3 regions of the Lysinibacillus sp. LK3 genome follow, and region 2 is predicted to be linked to each of the others. Evidence: riboswitches for the same ligand, from Rfam matches in the RefSeq annotation. Region 2 holds a riboswitch; each other region holds the start of a gene.

What was found. Region 2 has a riboswitch for lysine ahead of VK91_RS11670 (transporter substrate-binding domain-containing protein). Riboswitches for the same ligand answer to the same signal wherever they lie in the genome.
Region 1: another riboswitch for lysine. It lies ahead of VK91_RS14150 (aspartate kinase); the one in region 2 lies ahead of VK91_RS11670 (transporter substrate-binding domain-containing protein).
Region 3: another riboswitch for lysine. It lies ahead of VK91_RS06840 (amino acid permease); the one in region 2 lies ahead of VK91_RS11670 (transporter substrate-binding domain-containing protein).

Annotation. Positions count from the first base shown of each region.
Region 1 is NZ_LDUJ01000018.1:156,457-161,172, forward strand. It holds gene uvrC (excinuclease ABC subunit UvrC) at 1-1,299, shown strand, start outside; lysine riboswitch at 1,407-1,584, shown strand; gene VK91_RS14150 (aspartate kinase) at 1,718-2,944, shown strand; gene VK91_RS14155 (YslB family protein) at 3,043-3,477, opposite strand; gene VK91_RS14160 (succinate dehydrogenase cytochrome b558 subunit) at 3,750-4,358, shown strand; gene sdhA (succinate dehydrogenase flavoprotein subunit) at 4,425-4,716, shown strand, end outside.
Region 2 is NZ_LDUJ01000015.1:111,921-116,636, forward strand. It holds gene VK91_RS11660 (amino acid ABC transporter ATP-binding protein) at 1-276, opposite strand, end outside; gene VK91_RS11665 (amino acid ABC transporter permease) at 289-1,014, opposite strand; gene VK91_RS11670 (transporter substrate-binding domain-containing protein) at 1,185-2,042, opposite strand; lysine riboswitch at 2,162-2,348, opposite strand; gene odhB (2-oxoglutarate dehydrogenase complex dihydrolipoyllysine-residue succinyltransferase) at 2,689-3,951, opposite strand; gene VK91_RS11680 (2-oxoglutarate dehydrogenase E1 component) at 4,042-4,716, opposite strand, start outside.
Region 3 is NZ_LDUJ01000011.1:66,921-71,636, reverse strand. It holds gene VK91_RS06855 (nitric oxide synthase oxygenase) at 1-41, shown strand, start outside; gene VK91_RS06850 (hypothetical protein) at 91-621, shown strand; gene VK91_RS06845 (MFS transporter) at 689-1,897, opposite strand; lysine riboswitch at 2,076-2,252, shown strand; gene VK91_RS06840 (amino acid permease) at 2,334-3,797, shown strand; gene VK91_RS06835 (response regulator transcription factor) at 3,948-4,640, shown strand; gene VK91_RS06830 (sensor histidine kinase KdpD) at 4,647-4,716, shown strand, end outside.

The sequences.
Region 1 (4,716 bases), on a different contig from region 2:
GGTCAATGCTTAGCACCTTGTGTGAAGGAAATTGAAGGTCAGGTTTATCAAGAAATGATTGAGGATATGACGAAGTTTCTAAATGGTGGTGTGGAGGCAGTCAAAAAAGAGCTTGAAGTTAAAATGCTAGCAGCTGCAGAAAACCTGGAATTTGAGCGAGCGAAGGAATTCCGAGACCAAATTGCCCATATTGATACGGTTATGCAGAAACAAAAAATAGTTTCAAGTGATACAACAAATCGAGATGTATTTGGCTATGCTGTTGAAAAAGGATGGATGTGTGTTCAGGTTTTCTTTGTGCGCCAAGGAAAGCTGATTGAGCGCGATGTCTCAATTTTCCCCATCTATCAAGATGCAGAGGAAGAATTTTTAACATTTGTTGGGCGCTTTTATGAAAAGCCAGAGCATATTAAGCCAAAAGAAATTTTTATTCCACAAGCCATTGATGCAGCTATCTTAACAGAATTATTAGAAATTAAAGTGCTCACACCGAAAAGAGGTCAAAAGAAGGAATTGGTTGAATTAGCTACCAAAAATGCTGAAATTGCTGTGGCAGCTAAATTCCAGCTAATAGAGCGTCAGGAAGAACGTACGATTGGTGCTTGTGAGGCACTTGGTGAAGCAATGGGTATTAGTACACCTTTACGAATTGAAGCTTTTGATAATAGTCATATGCATGGAACGGATGCAGTGTCTGCTATGGTTGTTTTCATTGATGGGAAGCCTGCGAAAAAGGAGTACCGAAAATATAAAACGCGTACAGCAGCCAAGCATGATGATTACGGTGCAATGCAGGAGGTTATACGTCGTCGCTATATACGTGTTTTAAAGGAAGGACTACCATTACCAGATTTAGTCTTAATTGATGGTGGTAAGGGACAAATGGAAGTAGCCCGTGAAGTACTAGAAGATGAGCTTGGTCTTGTTATACCGATTGCTGGTTTAGCCAAGGATGATAAGCATAATACATCTCAGCTCTTGTTTGGTGATCCACCAGAAGTGATTAGCTTAAAACGTACAAGTGATGGCTTTTATTTATTACAACGAATTCAAGACGAAGTCCATCGCTTTGCTATTACCTTCTTGCGTCAACAGCATGAGAAGCATGCCATTCAATCTGTATTAGATCATATTGAAGGGGTAGGACCAAAACGAAAGCAACAGCTGCTTAAACATTTCGGTTCAGTCAAAAAAATTCGAGAGGCGAGCGAGCTAGCATTACAGGAGGCTGGGATGCCCGCTAATTTAGCAAGCCAAATTTTTAGCTATTTTCAGCAACAATCATTGTCAAAGGAATAGGCATGTGCTATGGTTATAAATAACATTGTTTTCAATGTTATGGAGAGCCAACTGCGTGACTAGTTTGTTTACGCTAAGGCTTAATGAATTGAATACATTCACTTTAAAGTGATGATAGAGGTGCAAGATTCAAGAGTAACACGATGGAGGATGGACAAGTCCAGAGATATTGTGTGAAAGGGGAGCTTGCCGAAGTACAGTATTGTTGTTCCATTGCTGTACTGGTTTTGCATTTAAGAAATGTAAGACTGTCGATTCTAAACGTTTCGGAGAGCTATCACACATGCGCAAGTTACGATTATTGTACATGTTATAGGCAGCTTTCACGTTATGTGGAGGCTGCCTTTTAGTTTTCTAGAAACGGTTTTACCCCCCATAATTTGGTGAAATACATGAACTGGAAGGGAGAACGAAAGAAATGGCTAAAATCGTGATGAAGTTTGGAGGAGCTGCATTAGCTTCTTCTGAACAAATCCAAGAGGCTGCTAGGAAAGCGATTGCTGAAAAGGACAAAGGATTGGATGTAGTAGTGGTCGTTGCAGCAATGGGACACACTGCGAAAGAGATGAAAATGATGGTACACCAACTAACTGACGATGTGTCGAAAAGAGAATTAGATGCAGTTTTGTCAACTGGATCTCAATTATCTAGTGCTTTATTTACCATCGCTTTGCAGGAAGCAGGCTATGAGGCTGTATCTCTAACTGGATGGCAAGCTGGTATACATACGGATGGTATGTATCGACATGCTCGTATCGACTATATAGATATTAGTCGTATGGAAGAACATTTTGCACAGGGACAAATTGTGGTTATTGCTGGAGAACAAGGGATTGACGAAGTGCACAATATCACCACGCTTGGAAAAGGTGGAGCTGAAACAGCTGCTGTTGCACTTGCCATAGCGTTGGAAGCGGAGAGAGTAGATATGTATACAAATGTGGATGGTGTTTATACAGCAGATCCACGATATGTTCCCAATGCCCAAAAGCTTCAAGAAATTTCATATGATGAAATGTTGGAATTATCGAATTTAGGGTCTCATATCATACATCCTCGTGCGGTGGAGTTAGCGAAGAAATTTCAAATGCCTGTTATTATACGTTCAAGTTTAATAGAATCAGTAGGCACTTTATTGAAGGAGGAAGTGGAAATGGAAAAAAATTTAGTCGTTCGTGGTGTTGCATTTGAATCAGATATTATTCGTTTAACAGTAGGGTATGATGCTTTTTCCAATGCTTCATTAGCAGATATATTTACGGTTCTTGCAGAGAACCGTATTAATGTAGATATTATTGTCCAAGCCATTATTGATGGGTTGAAGCCAACTGTATCGTTTTCCATTTTAAAAGAGGAATTTGCGGAAGCATTACGTGTTTTAGAGGATAGTAAATTATCACTGGGATTTAGTTTTGCTGACTTCGAAATTGGACTAGCAAAAGTTTCTATTATTGGTTCAGGCATGGCTTCCAATCCAGGCGTTGCTGCTCGTATGTTTGATCGGTTACGTCGTGAAAATATCCCTGTAAAAATGGTTAGTACTTCTGAAATAAAAGTGTCCGTTGTTGTACCACAGGATGATATGATCCAAGCAGCTAATGCTCTCCATGATGAGTTTAATTTAGAGCAAGCACTTTACATATAATAATAGAAGAAACAGCATTTTATGTAATTGACCGAAATAAAAGGAAGAAAAAAGAAGGATTGTCATCCCATTCTTTAATGGGAAACAATCCTTTTTAATTATTCTGAGGGAATGGTATTCATAATACGTTCTTTAACGTCCCATTTGACTGTAAACATGACGTATTGTTGCTTTTCCCGTTTTTCATTATAGCATTCTGTCAGGTAGCCTTTAGCTAGTTGAATTTGCTCTGCTATAAATCCTGCTTCAAGTTTAAAGCTACGCTGCTTTATTTGAAGAATTTCAGGGTCATTTGTCAACTGGAAAATACGTCCATCTTTTGATTCCTTTATGAGTTCTAATGTACCCCAGCAGGCATCTGCGAAAAATGCGATAAGTTCATCTTGACTTTTACATGGGAACTTGCGAGCAAGCTCTTTACCTGCCCAATAAAGGACGTCATCTTCATGTTTACCAAGTATAGAAGATAGAATATGATCACGAATGATCTCATAGCCAAATGATGAGATTGTAGGAGATGGAGTGTTTAACATTGTTATCCTTCTTTCTTAGAATTTTCTTAAAATTTAACGGTAATAAAGTAATGATAGATTTTTCGAGAAAAAACGACGCATCATGTACTAGATTAGTTCTTTAATAAGCTCTATGAAAAACTCCGAGTTGCCTTGACGCTCGTAGCTCTTGAGAGTACAATAAACATGTCATAATATTGTACCATGATGAAATACACAGTCAATGAAGTATCATTTACAAAATGATGACTTCTTTTGTTGTGCTATTTTAAGTACTAAGGGGGGTAACAGTCTTGTCGAAAGATCGAGAGTTTTTATGGCGTCGCTTACATTCTCTACTTGGGATCATTCCAGTAGGTCTGTTTTTAACGATGCACCTGTTCATTAACTTTACAGCAACAGGCGGGGCAGAAAGTTACAACGATGCTACCGCAGTAATGGAAAAGATTCCATTCCTTATCCTAGTTGAATGGATTGTCATCTATATTCCATTAATGTTCCACGCATTCTATGGTGTCTACATTGCATTCACTGCTACACCAAACACAGGACGTTTCAGCACGTACCGTAACTGGATGTTCTCTTTACAACGTTTTACTGGTGTATTCTTAGTGATATTTATTGCATGGCATATTTTCCAAACTCGTATTCAAAAAGCACTTGGCACACACGTTGATTACGACATGATGGCGAATATTGTTGCTAATCCATTCATGCTTGGATTCTACATTGTTGGTATTTTATCAGCAACTTTCCACTTATCTAACGGTTTATGGGCATTCCTAGTAAGCTGGGGTATTACACAATCTCCTCAGTCTCAAAAGATCGCTACTTACGTAACAAACATTCTTTTCGTAATTCTAAGTGTAGTTGGTGTGGCTGCTATTTTAGCTTTCGTATAATTCAATAGAAGCTACGATAGAGCACATGCAATCATTGCAATTTTTTAAGAGGAGTGAGAAATAATCATGGCGAAAAGCAAAATAATTGTTGTCGGCGGTGGTCTTGCCGGTCTGATGGCAACGATTAAAGCAGCTGAAGTTGGTACTGAAGTTGATTTATTCTCATTAGTTCCTGTAAAACGCTCACACTCTGTTTGTGCGCAGGGCGGAATTAATGGTGCGGTAAATACTAAAGGTGAAGGGGATTCTCCATGGATCCACTTTGATGATACAGTTTATGGTGGGGACTTCCTAGCGAACCAACCACCAGTTAAAGGTATGTGTGATGCAGCACCTGGCATTATCCACTTAATGGACC
Region 2 (4,716 bases):
GTTAAATAAATTGAACTGCTGGAACACCATGCCTAAATGTGTGCGATATTCTTGAATATTGTGCTTTTCATCTAGGATGTCTTCCCCTTTATAAATAATTTGACCGCCACTTGGCGTTTCTAATAAATTTATGCAACGAAGCAATGTGGATTTACCAGAGCCAGAGGAGCCAATTAAACAAACTACCTCTCCTTTTTCCACTTGGAAATTCACATCTTTTAACACTTGGTTACGTCCAAATGATTTACTTAAATGCTCGATTTTAATGACTGCCATTTGTGCGTCCCCCTATACGGCTTCTTTTTGTTCTTTTTGATAGGCATCAGGACCATCTAGACGTTTTTCAACATACAGAAGGATGCGAGATGCGGTAAATGTCATGATGAAATAAAGAACACATGCAACGAAGAATGATTCGAAATAACGGAAGTTGTTACCCGAAATTGATTTTGTTTGGAAGAATAATTCCGTTACTCCAATGACATTTAATACGGCTGTATCTTTAATATTCATGATTAATTGGTTACCTGTCGCTGGTAAAACATTACGCGCTACTTGTGGTAAGACAACATGAAGCATAATTTGGAAGTGGTTCATGCCAATTGCTGATGCTGCCTCGTATTGACCATTATCAATGGATACAATACCACCACGAACAATTTCTGCCATATAGGCCCCAGTATTGAGGGAAACGACTAAAATACCTGCTGTAATAAAGTGCATATCGATACCGAATGCGATATCTAATCCGTAGTAGACAACCATAGCTTGTACAATCATTGGTGTACCACGGAAAAATTCAACATAGCATGTTAGTATAAAATTAATGAGCTTTAAGCTATAAAATTTCACACCTTTTTTACGAACTGGAATCGTATGCATAATTCCGATGAAAAATCCGATAAATGCACCAATAATTGTACTAATACTCGAAATCAGTAACGTATAATACGCACCTCGTAAAAACATTTGCCAGTTGTTTTCAATAATTGAAAGTATCCATTCAAGACTCATGATGTTCCTCCTAACAATGTCATCTTGCTCGCTTATTTCTTTTGTGTCCTAGCTCTTTCTACCATTCTATGATTTGTCACGCTAGGACATTATCATTATGTAGAGAGGTTCTCATTTTGATAATGATGAAATGATCATGCACGGACTAATTGCTAGTCCGTGCCATGTCATTATTGTGCTGCGGGTTGTTGAGAAATAGCTTCTTCCATAATCGCTTGACGATCATCTTCTGAAATGCCTTTTAGGATTTCATTGATTTTTTCACGATTTGCATCATCTTTACGTAAGCCTACAGCAATTGAAGTATTTGATAGGTCTGTATCAAAGCCTTCTTCAAATGCTACATATGTGAATTTATCGTTGGCAGCAGAAGCCGAAATGCCCTCTGGACGTTCAGCTACATAGCCATCAATTTTACCTGCTTCTAACGCCACACGCATTGCTGGGAAGCTCTCCATTGCTGTTTGTTTTTCTACGCCTTTAATTTGATCGATAACTGTGTAGTTTGATGTATTTAATTGTGATGTAATTTTAGCACCTGAGAAGTCTTGAATCGATTTTGCCCCTTCATATTTGCTACCTTTTTTAATAACCATAACAAAATCAGAAGTATAATAGTTTTCTGTAAAATCAATTGTTTTCTTGCGTTCTTCTGTTGGTGACATACCTGCAATAATTGCATCAATTTTGTTTGATTGTAGCGCTGGAACTAAACCGTCCCACTCCATTTTAACAATGACTAACTCTTTGCCTAGACCTTCAGCGATTTTCTTTGCCATTTGTACATCATAGCCACCTGCGTACTCTGCATTATCCGCAATTTTCACTGCGCCATTTGCATCGTCTTGCTGTGTCCAGTTGAACGGTGGGTAGCCAGCCTCCATTCCAATTCGGAATTCACCGCCGCCTTCTTCTTTGTCAGTTCCAGCATCACTTGAACCGCCCTCTTTTTTGTCACTTGTGCCACATGCAGCTAGCACAATTGCCGTCATGATAGAGATCATTACTAACAACCATTTTCTTTTCATGAAAAACTCCCCTTTTCTGTAAAAAAATAAGACAACTGTACTAAAAAAGACCTAAGTTTATTGAACTTAGGTCTTACCTTTTATGACAGTTGCCCAAATCCTCACTATAATTTCCATGTTTCCGAGATAGCACAACCTAGTAAATCTGGAAATCCATTTACTAGGACAGTCCTGCACTTATTCACTGCAGACCCAGTATAAAAGTACGAGCTCCTTTTATACTTCGGCGATATTTCCTTCTTCATTGCGTCTTCGCTTGCTTTTACTCAACAATGAACTAATAAATACCGCGCCTCTACCTCACTGGTAACAATTTGTGAGGTTTGTTTATTTAATTGATATTTAGATACTACTATAAAACTAATATGTTCGTCAAGACGATTTTAACATTTTTCTGACTAATGACAATATTAGGATATTGTGCGTTCTGCTTCCACTTTAAATCGTTGAACTTTTGTTGATATTTCTGAAAATTACAATAAATATTTATTATAGAGTATGTTCTATATGTGAGAAAAGTTGCATTTTTTTCTTTCTTTGCTCCTCTAAACGATGTAACATTCGTACTCTTTCAAGCATAGAATCGGTCAATACCTTTCGTCATACAAAAAACCCTGCTGAACATTGTTCGCAGGGTTTAATGGGATTATGAATTTAATAATAAATCTTCAGGATTTTCGATTAATTCTTTAACTGTTTTTAAGAATCCTACAGAATCTTTACCATCGATGATACGGTGATCGTATGAAAGAGCTACATACATCATTGGACGGATTTGAACTTCACCATTTACTGCAACTGGACGGTTTACAATTGAGTGCATACCTAAAATACCAGCTTGCGTACCGTTCATAATTGGTGTTGACATTAATGAACCGAATACACCACCATTTGTGATTGTGAATGATCCACCAGCCATGTCATTTAAGCCTAATTTTTTATCACGAGCTTTTGTCGCTAAGTTAGCAATATCTTTTTCGATTTCTGCAAAGTTTTTGCTATTTGCATCGCGTACAACTGGTACGACTAAACCTTCTTCAGTCGATACAGCAATACCGATATCAAAGAAGTTATTTAAATGAATTTCATCGCCAGAGATTTGAGCGTTTACGTATGGGTATTTTTTCAGTGCTGCAACAACAGCTTTAGTGAAGAATGACATGAAACCAAGTTTGATGTCGTTTGCTTTTACAAACTCTTCTTGTTTACGTTTACGAAGTGCCATGATGTTTGTCATGTCAATTTCGTTGAATGTTGTTAACATTGCTGTTGACTGTTTAACTTCTAATAAACGTTTTGCAATTGTTTGGCGACGACGGCTCATTTTTTCAATTGTTACACGGTCAGAATTAGCTGCTGGTGTGAATACTACTGGGCCACCTGAAGTTGCTACGGATGTAGGTGCTGCTGCTGGTGCTACAGCTGGTGCTGTACCATGAGCTGCTACATCTTGTACACGTACACGTCCTTGTGGATCTACTGGAGATACCGCTGCAAGGTCAATACCTTTTTCACGTGCAAGACGACGTGCTGCTGGAGATGCAACTACACGCTCACCAGAAGTTTCTTCTACTACTGGAGCTGCTGCAACTGGTGCAGGTGCTGCTTGTGGCGCTGCTGGTGCAGGTGCTGCCTCAGTTGGTGCTGCCGCTGCTGGAGCTGCTGCTGCGCCTTCGCCTGCTTCTACTACTGCGATAACTTGACCAACTAGTACAGTATCGCCTTCTTCAGCTAAAATTTGTGTTAATACACCTGCTTCTTCAGAAATGATCTCAGCGTTTACTTTATCTGTTTCAAGTTCAACGATGAATTCACCTTTTTCAACGCGATCGCCCACTTTTTTTACCCACTGTGCGATACTACCTTCTGTAATCGATTCTGCTAATTCAGGGACTTTAATTTCAGCCACTTTCATTTCCTCCTTTGATTAACGTGCATGACGCACATAGAAGGGCTACTGCTTAAGGGCAAGTAGCCCGGTTTCAAAAATTGATATATGTTATTTAACCTTTACTGGCTCAGCAACCGCTTCTTCAATAAGAGCTGCTTGTGCTGCTTTATGAGAATCTGCATCCCCTTCAGAAGTTGAGCTCATTGCAGGACGGCCTACATAGCGAAGTTTTTTACCTTCTGAAAGTTCATATAATGTTTCTAATGCATAATTCCATGAGCCTTGGTTTTTAGGTTCTTCTTGTACCCAAACAATCTCTTTTGCATTAGGATACTTAGCAATGATACCAGCTACTTGCTCTTTTGGGAATGGGTAAAGTTGTTCTACACGAATAATGTGTAGGTGATCGAAGCCTTCGCCGTCTTTCACGCGCTCTGCTAAGTCAATCATCACTTTACCTGTACCTAAAACGATACGCTCTACAGCTTCTGGTTTAGCCCCTAAGCCTGGTTGTTCAATCACTTCTTGGAATGAACCATTTGCTAATTGCTCAGCATTCGCCGCAGCTAATGGGTGACGTAATAATGATTTTGGTGATACGACTACAAGTGGACGTACCCCTTCTGTACCTAATAATGCTGCTTGACGGCGTAATAAGTGGTAGTAGTTTCCTGCATTTGAACAGTTCGCTACAAACCAGTTATTTTCAGCTGACATTTGTAAATAGCGTTCCATACGGCTTGAAGAGTGCTCTGGACCTTGACCTTCATAACCATGAGGTAA
Region 3 (4,716 bases), on a different contig from region 2:
ATCATACACCAAATTATTTTTATCAAAAACCATGCTATTAGTGTAAAAGAATTGTTTACTTTCGATACTTTTGATGAGAGAGGGCTTACTATGTTAGATCAGCAAATTCCCAATATCCCATGGAGACAATTGACGACACCTTATGGTAGAGGTACAGCCATTCCTAAGCTGATAGAACAGGAGCAATACACACAACTAGCTGAATTAATTGAACATCAAGGTACACTGTGGCAGGTGACACCATGGGTTTTGCTTGTCCTGCTAAAAAAGCTTACTCGTAAAAAATTAGAGGTTGTCTCCTTACAAGAGGTACAGTTATATTTAGCTGTGGCACATGCTATTACCAAGGATTATCTCGACCCAGTCAATACTGTTAAAAATATGCAGGAGCTATTAGACGTCAACTATTTGTGGATAGAAAATGAGGATAATGATGAGCAGGAGTGGGAGAAAGAAACGCCAAAGGGCTATGAGGAGCAAGCTTTTGTAGGCTATTACTATTATAGTTATATGCTTTTACAAGAGGCTGTTCCTATTTTTTCTACTATAACAGCTCATAATAATGAAGCATCAGAATGCCTTGCTGAATTGCTAACATTACTCCAGCAACCCGACAATTAAGTAATGTGTAAACACTATATAGAAATAGAGCAGATGGAGGAATCAAATCCACCTGCTTTATTTAATTTTAATGCACATATTCATCCTTAGAGGCTCTCATTGAGCAAAAGAAGAGTAACATTGCTACAACGACAAAGAGCCATCCCGCAATATTCCAGCCGCCAAATAAATCATGCAAGTAGCCAAAAAGAATAGGACCAATTGCGGCAAATAAATAACCCAAAGATTGCGCAAAGCCTGATAAATCTGCTGCTTCAAATGCAGTACGAGTCCGGAGAGTGAAGAACATCATTGCTAGGGCGAATGAAGAACCACCTGCTAACCCTAGAAGAACCATCCACAGTACCCCAAGACTTGTCCATTCCATGACAACCCCAACAAAGCCTACTAAATAGAAGGATGTAAACATCAATACAAGTGGGCGTTGAGAAGTCATTTTACCAGCAATAATAGGCACTGCTAAGGCCATTGGTACTTGTGAGAATTGCATGATTGAAAACATCCAGCCAGCTTTATCAGGTGCTAAACCTTGAGCAATATAGATCTCAGGTATCCAAGCTGCTGTTGTGTAGAATAATAAAGATTGTAAACCCATTGCCCCTGTGACAGCCCAAGTAACAGGTGATTTCCATAAAGGTGTACTGGTCTTCTTAGATGTAGTAACTGGTTCCGGTTTATTTGATTTTAGTTGAGGTATCCAAATTAAGATTGTAATTAGAACGAGTATGAGTGCAATGGAAAGTGCACCTTGCCAGCCTAACGATGAATTAGCTATCGGATAGCTAATACCAGCACCAAGGCCAGCAGTAAAATTCATGGACATGGTGAAAAAGGCCATTAATAAACCCACATGATAGGGAAATTTCAATTTCAATAATCCTGGAATTAGTACATTTCCAAAAGAAATGGCTACGCCAATTAACACAGTACCCAATAGAAGTAATTCTGTAGTACCAAGTGAACGTAGGACAATTCCTAAAGCCAAGAGAAAAGTTGATAAAAATAATGTTAGCTCAAGCCCTAGTTTGCGTGCTACAACTGGTGCAAATGGAGATATAACAGCAAAAGCCAGCAATGGTATCGTTGTTAGAAAGCCTGCCAAAACATTAGATATTCCAAGATCTTCACGGATAAAGGATATAATTGGGCCAACAACAGTTAGTGGCATTCGTAATGTAGAGGCTATAAAGATAACTCCAAAGACTAAAAGTAAGGTTGTTCCTTTCCAGCTAATTTTTTTACTTGGAAAACTAGTGGAATGATCATTTGTAGTCAAAATAAAATCCCCCCTAATAATAACCATTCTAATTGAACTACTATAACACTTTATCACACTATTAAAAATAGTAGAAGATTCATAAAATACAGAACATTTGTGGTTGTATTGAAATGTCTATGGTCTTATGTTAGTATAATAAACATCATAAATTTAATAATTATATGCCTCATGTTTGTATTGAGGTAGAGGTCGCGATATTTATAAGTATGCTAATTGAAATGACAAGCATTGATGAAATTAGCTGAAAGGAAATATTGCCGAAGTGTGAGGGGACTTGAAAACCTCATGCTGGGGCTGTCTCCGAAAGGAACAGAACTGTCACGTTTGCACAACGTGTTGAGCTATCATGTAGGAAAACTGAGGATTAACGTAGCCATCACAGTGTATATGTGATGGCATTTTTTTGCCTCATAAATAGGAAGGAAGCTATATCGTGAGTGAAATAAAAGTAAATCAGCTCGGACATAAAGCGCCGAAGCTGAAAAAAGAATTAAAAAGCCGTCATATTACAATGATTTCTTTAGGCGGTACAATTGGTACGGGGCTATTTTTAGCCAGTGGAGGAGCAATTGCTCAGGCAGGTCCTGGAGGAGCATTGCTTGCCTATGCTTTAATTGGTATTATGGTGTATTTTTTAATGACAAGCTTAGGGGAAATGGCTGCCTATATGCCATCCTCAGGTTCATTTAGTACGTATGCAACCAAATTTGTAGATCCTGCTTTGGGCTTTGCATTAGGCTGGAACTACTGGTATAACTGGGCAATCACCATTGCTGCCGAAATTGCTGCTGTGTCATTAATTATGAAATATTGGTTCCCAGATAGCTCATCAGCACTTTGGACAGTATTATTTATTGCTGTTGTATGGACGTTTAATTTACTATCCGTAAAAAGTTATGGTGAAAGTGAATATTGGTTTGCCATGATTAAAGTAGCAACGGTTATTGTTTTTATTATCATTAGCTTACTAATGATTTTTGGTATTTTAGGTGGGCAGGCTCCTGTAGGTTTCACTAATTTCTTTGTTAGTGATGGGCCATTCCATGGTGGCTTCCTTGCTACATTTGGTATTTTCCTAGCTGCAGGATTTTCATTCCAAGGAACAGAATTACTAGGAATTACAGCTGGTGAAACAGATGATCCTGGTAAAAATATTCCGAAGGCTGTTAAATCTGTATTTTGGCGTATTCTTTTGTTTTATATTTTAGCGATTGGTGCAATTGGGATGTTAATTCCATTTACAGACGAACGTTTATTATCAGAAGATATCGCAGTATCACCGTTTACACTAGTGTTTGACCGCCTAGGTATTGCCTTTGCTGCTTCATTAATGAATGCCATTATTTTAACGGCTATGCTGTCAGCAGGAAATTCAGGACTATATGCATCTTCTCGTATGTTATGGCAATTAGCAGTGGATGGACATGCACCTAAATTTTTTGCAAAGCTAAGTCGTAGAGGTATTCCGATTTATGCACTTATGGCAACATTAGCTGTAGGCTGTTTAGCATTTTTGGCATCCTTCTTTGGCGATGGAGTGGTTTATATCTGGCTATTAAATGCTTCTGGAATGTCTGGCTTTATTGCATGGCTAGGTATAGCGTTTAGTCATTATCGTTTCCGCCGAGCGTTTGATGCACAAGGCTTAGATCCAAAGTTATTACCTTATAAAGCCAAATTATATCCGTTTGGACCATTATTTGCTTTTACAGTTTGTATGATCGTAGTCATTGGACAAAATTACACAGCCTTTACAGGCGATAAGATTGATTGGTACGGTATCCTTGTTTCGTATATTGGGATTCCATTATTTTTAGCATTATGGTTTGGCTATAAATTAAAGCACAAAACAAAAATGCTTCCACTTGAAGATTGTGATTTAAAAGTTGAAGATTAAATAATAGAGCTGTTCTATAAACCAAAGAGTGATGGTTTATGGAGCAGCTCTTTTTTCAACACTCATAAACAAATCTCTAATGATACATCATAAATATGGTAATGTAATATACATATGGAAATTGGGTTTTGATAGGAGAGGTGCATCATAGTGCAAAAGCATATTTTACTTGTAGAAGACGATGAAGCCATTCGTGAAATGGTTTCTAATTACTTAACGATGGAAGGTTTCCATGTCACAACAGTGACTAATGGCGAAGAGGCATTACAAAATTGTTTGCAAAAAACCTTTGATTTAGTCATCTTAGATATTATGATTCCTAAATTAAATGGATTGGAAGTATTAAAGATTATTAGAGAGCAGGCAGCACTTCCTATCATTATTATGTCTGCAAAAGACAGTGATGTTGATAAAGCATTGGGCTTAGGATTAGGGGCAGATGATTATATTGCTAAACCCTTTTCTATGCTGGAATTTTCAGCACGTGTAAAGGCTGTTATCAGAAGAGCTACGAAATACTCTAGTCAAGCTGAACAAAAGCAAGAGGTCCTCGAAATTGATAATTTAAAGATAGATATCGTTAATTTCTCAATAACAAAGAGCGGACAAGACATAAAGCTGACATCAAAGGAATTTTCCATTTTAAAATTGTTTGTGACAAATCGTCACAGAGTTTTTACCAAAGAGCAAATTTATCAGACGATATGGAAAGATGCCTATTACGGAGATGAAAATATTATAAATGTACATATCAGAAGACTCCGTGAAAAAATAGAAGATGATCCGTCACATCCTCACTATATTAAAACCCTATGGGGAATCGGCTATAAATTTGAAGGGTAAGAATATATGATATTTCTATTATTATTAATCATTGTATTGCTAATCGGCATTCTTATTTTTCAATGGAAAATCAAGA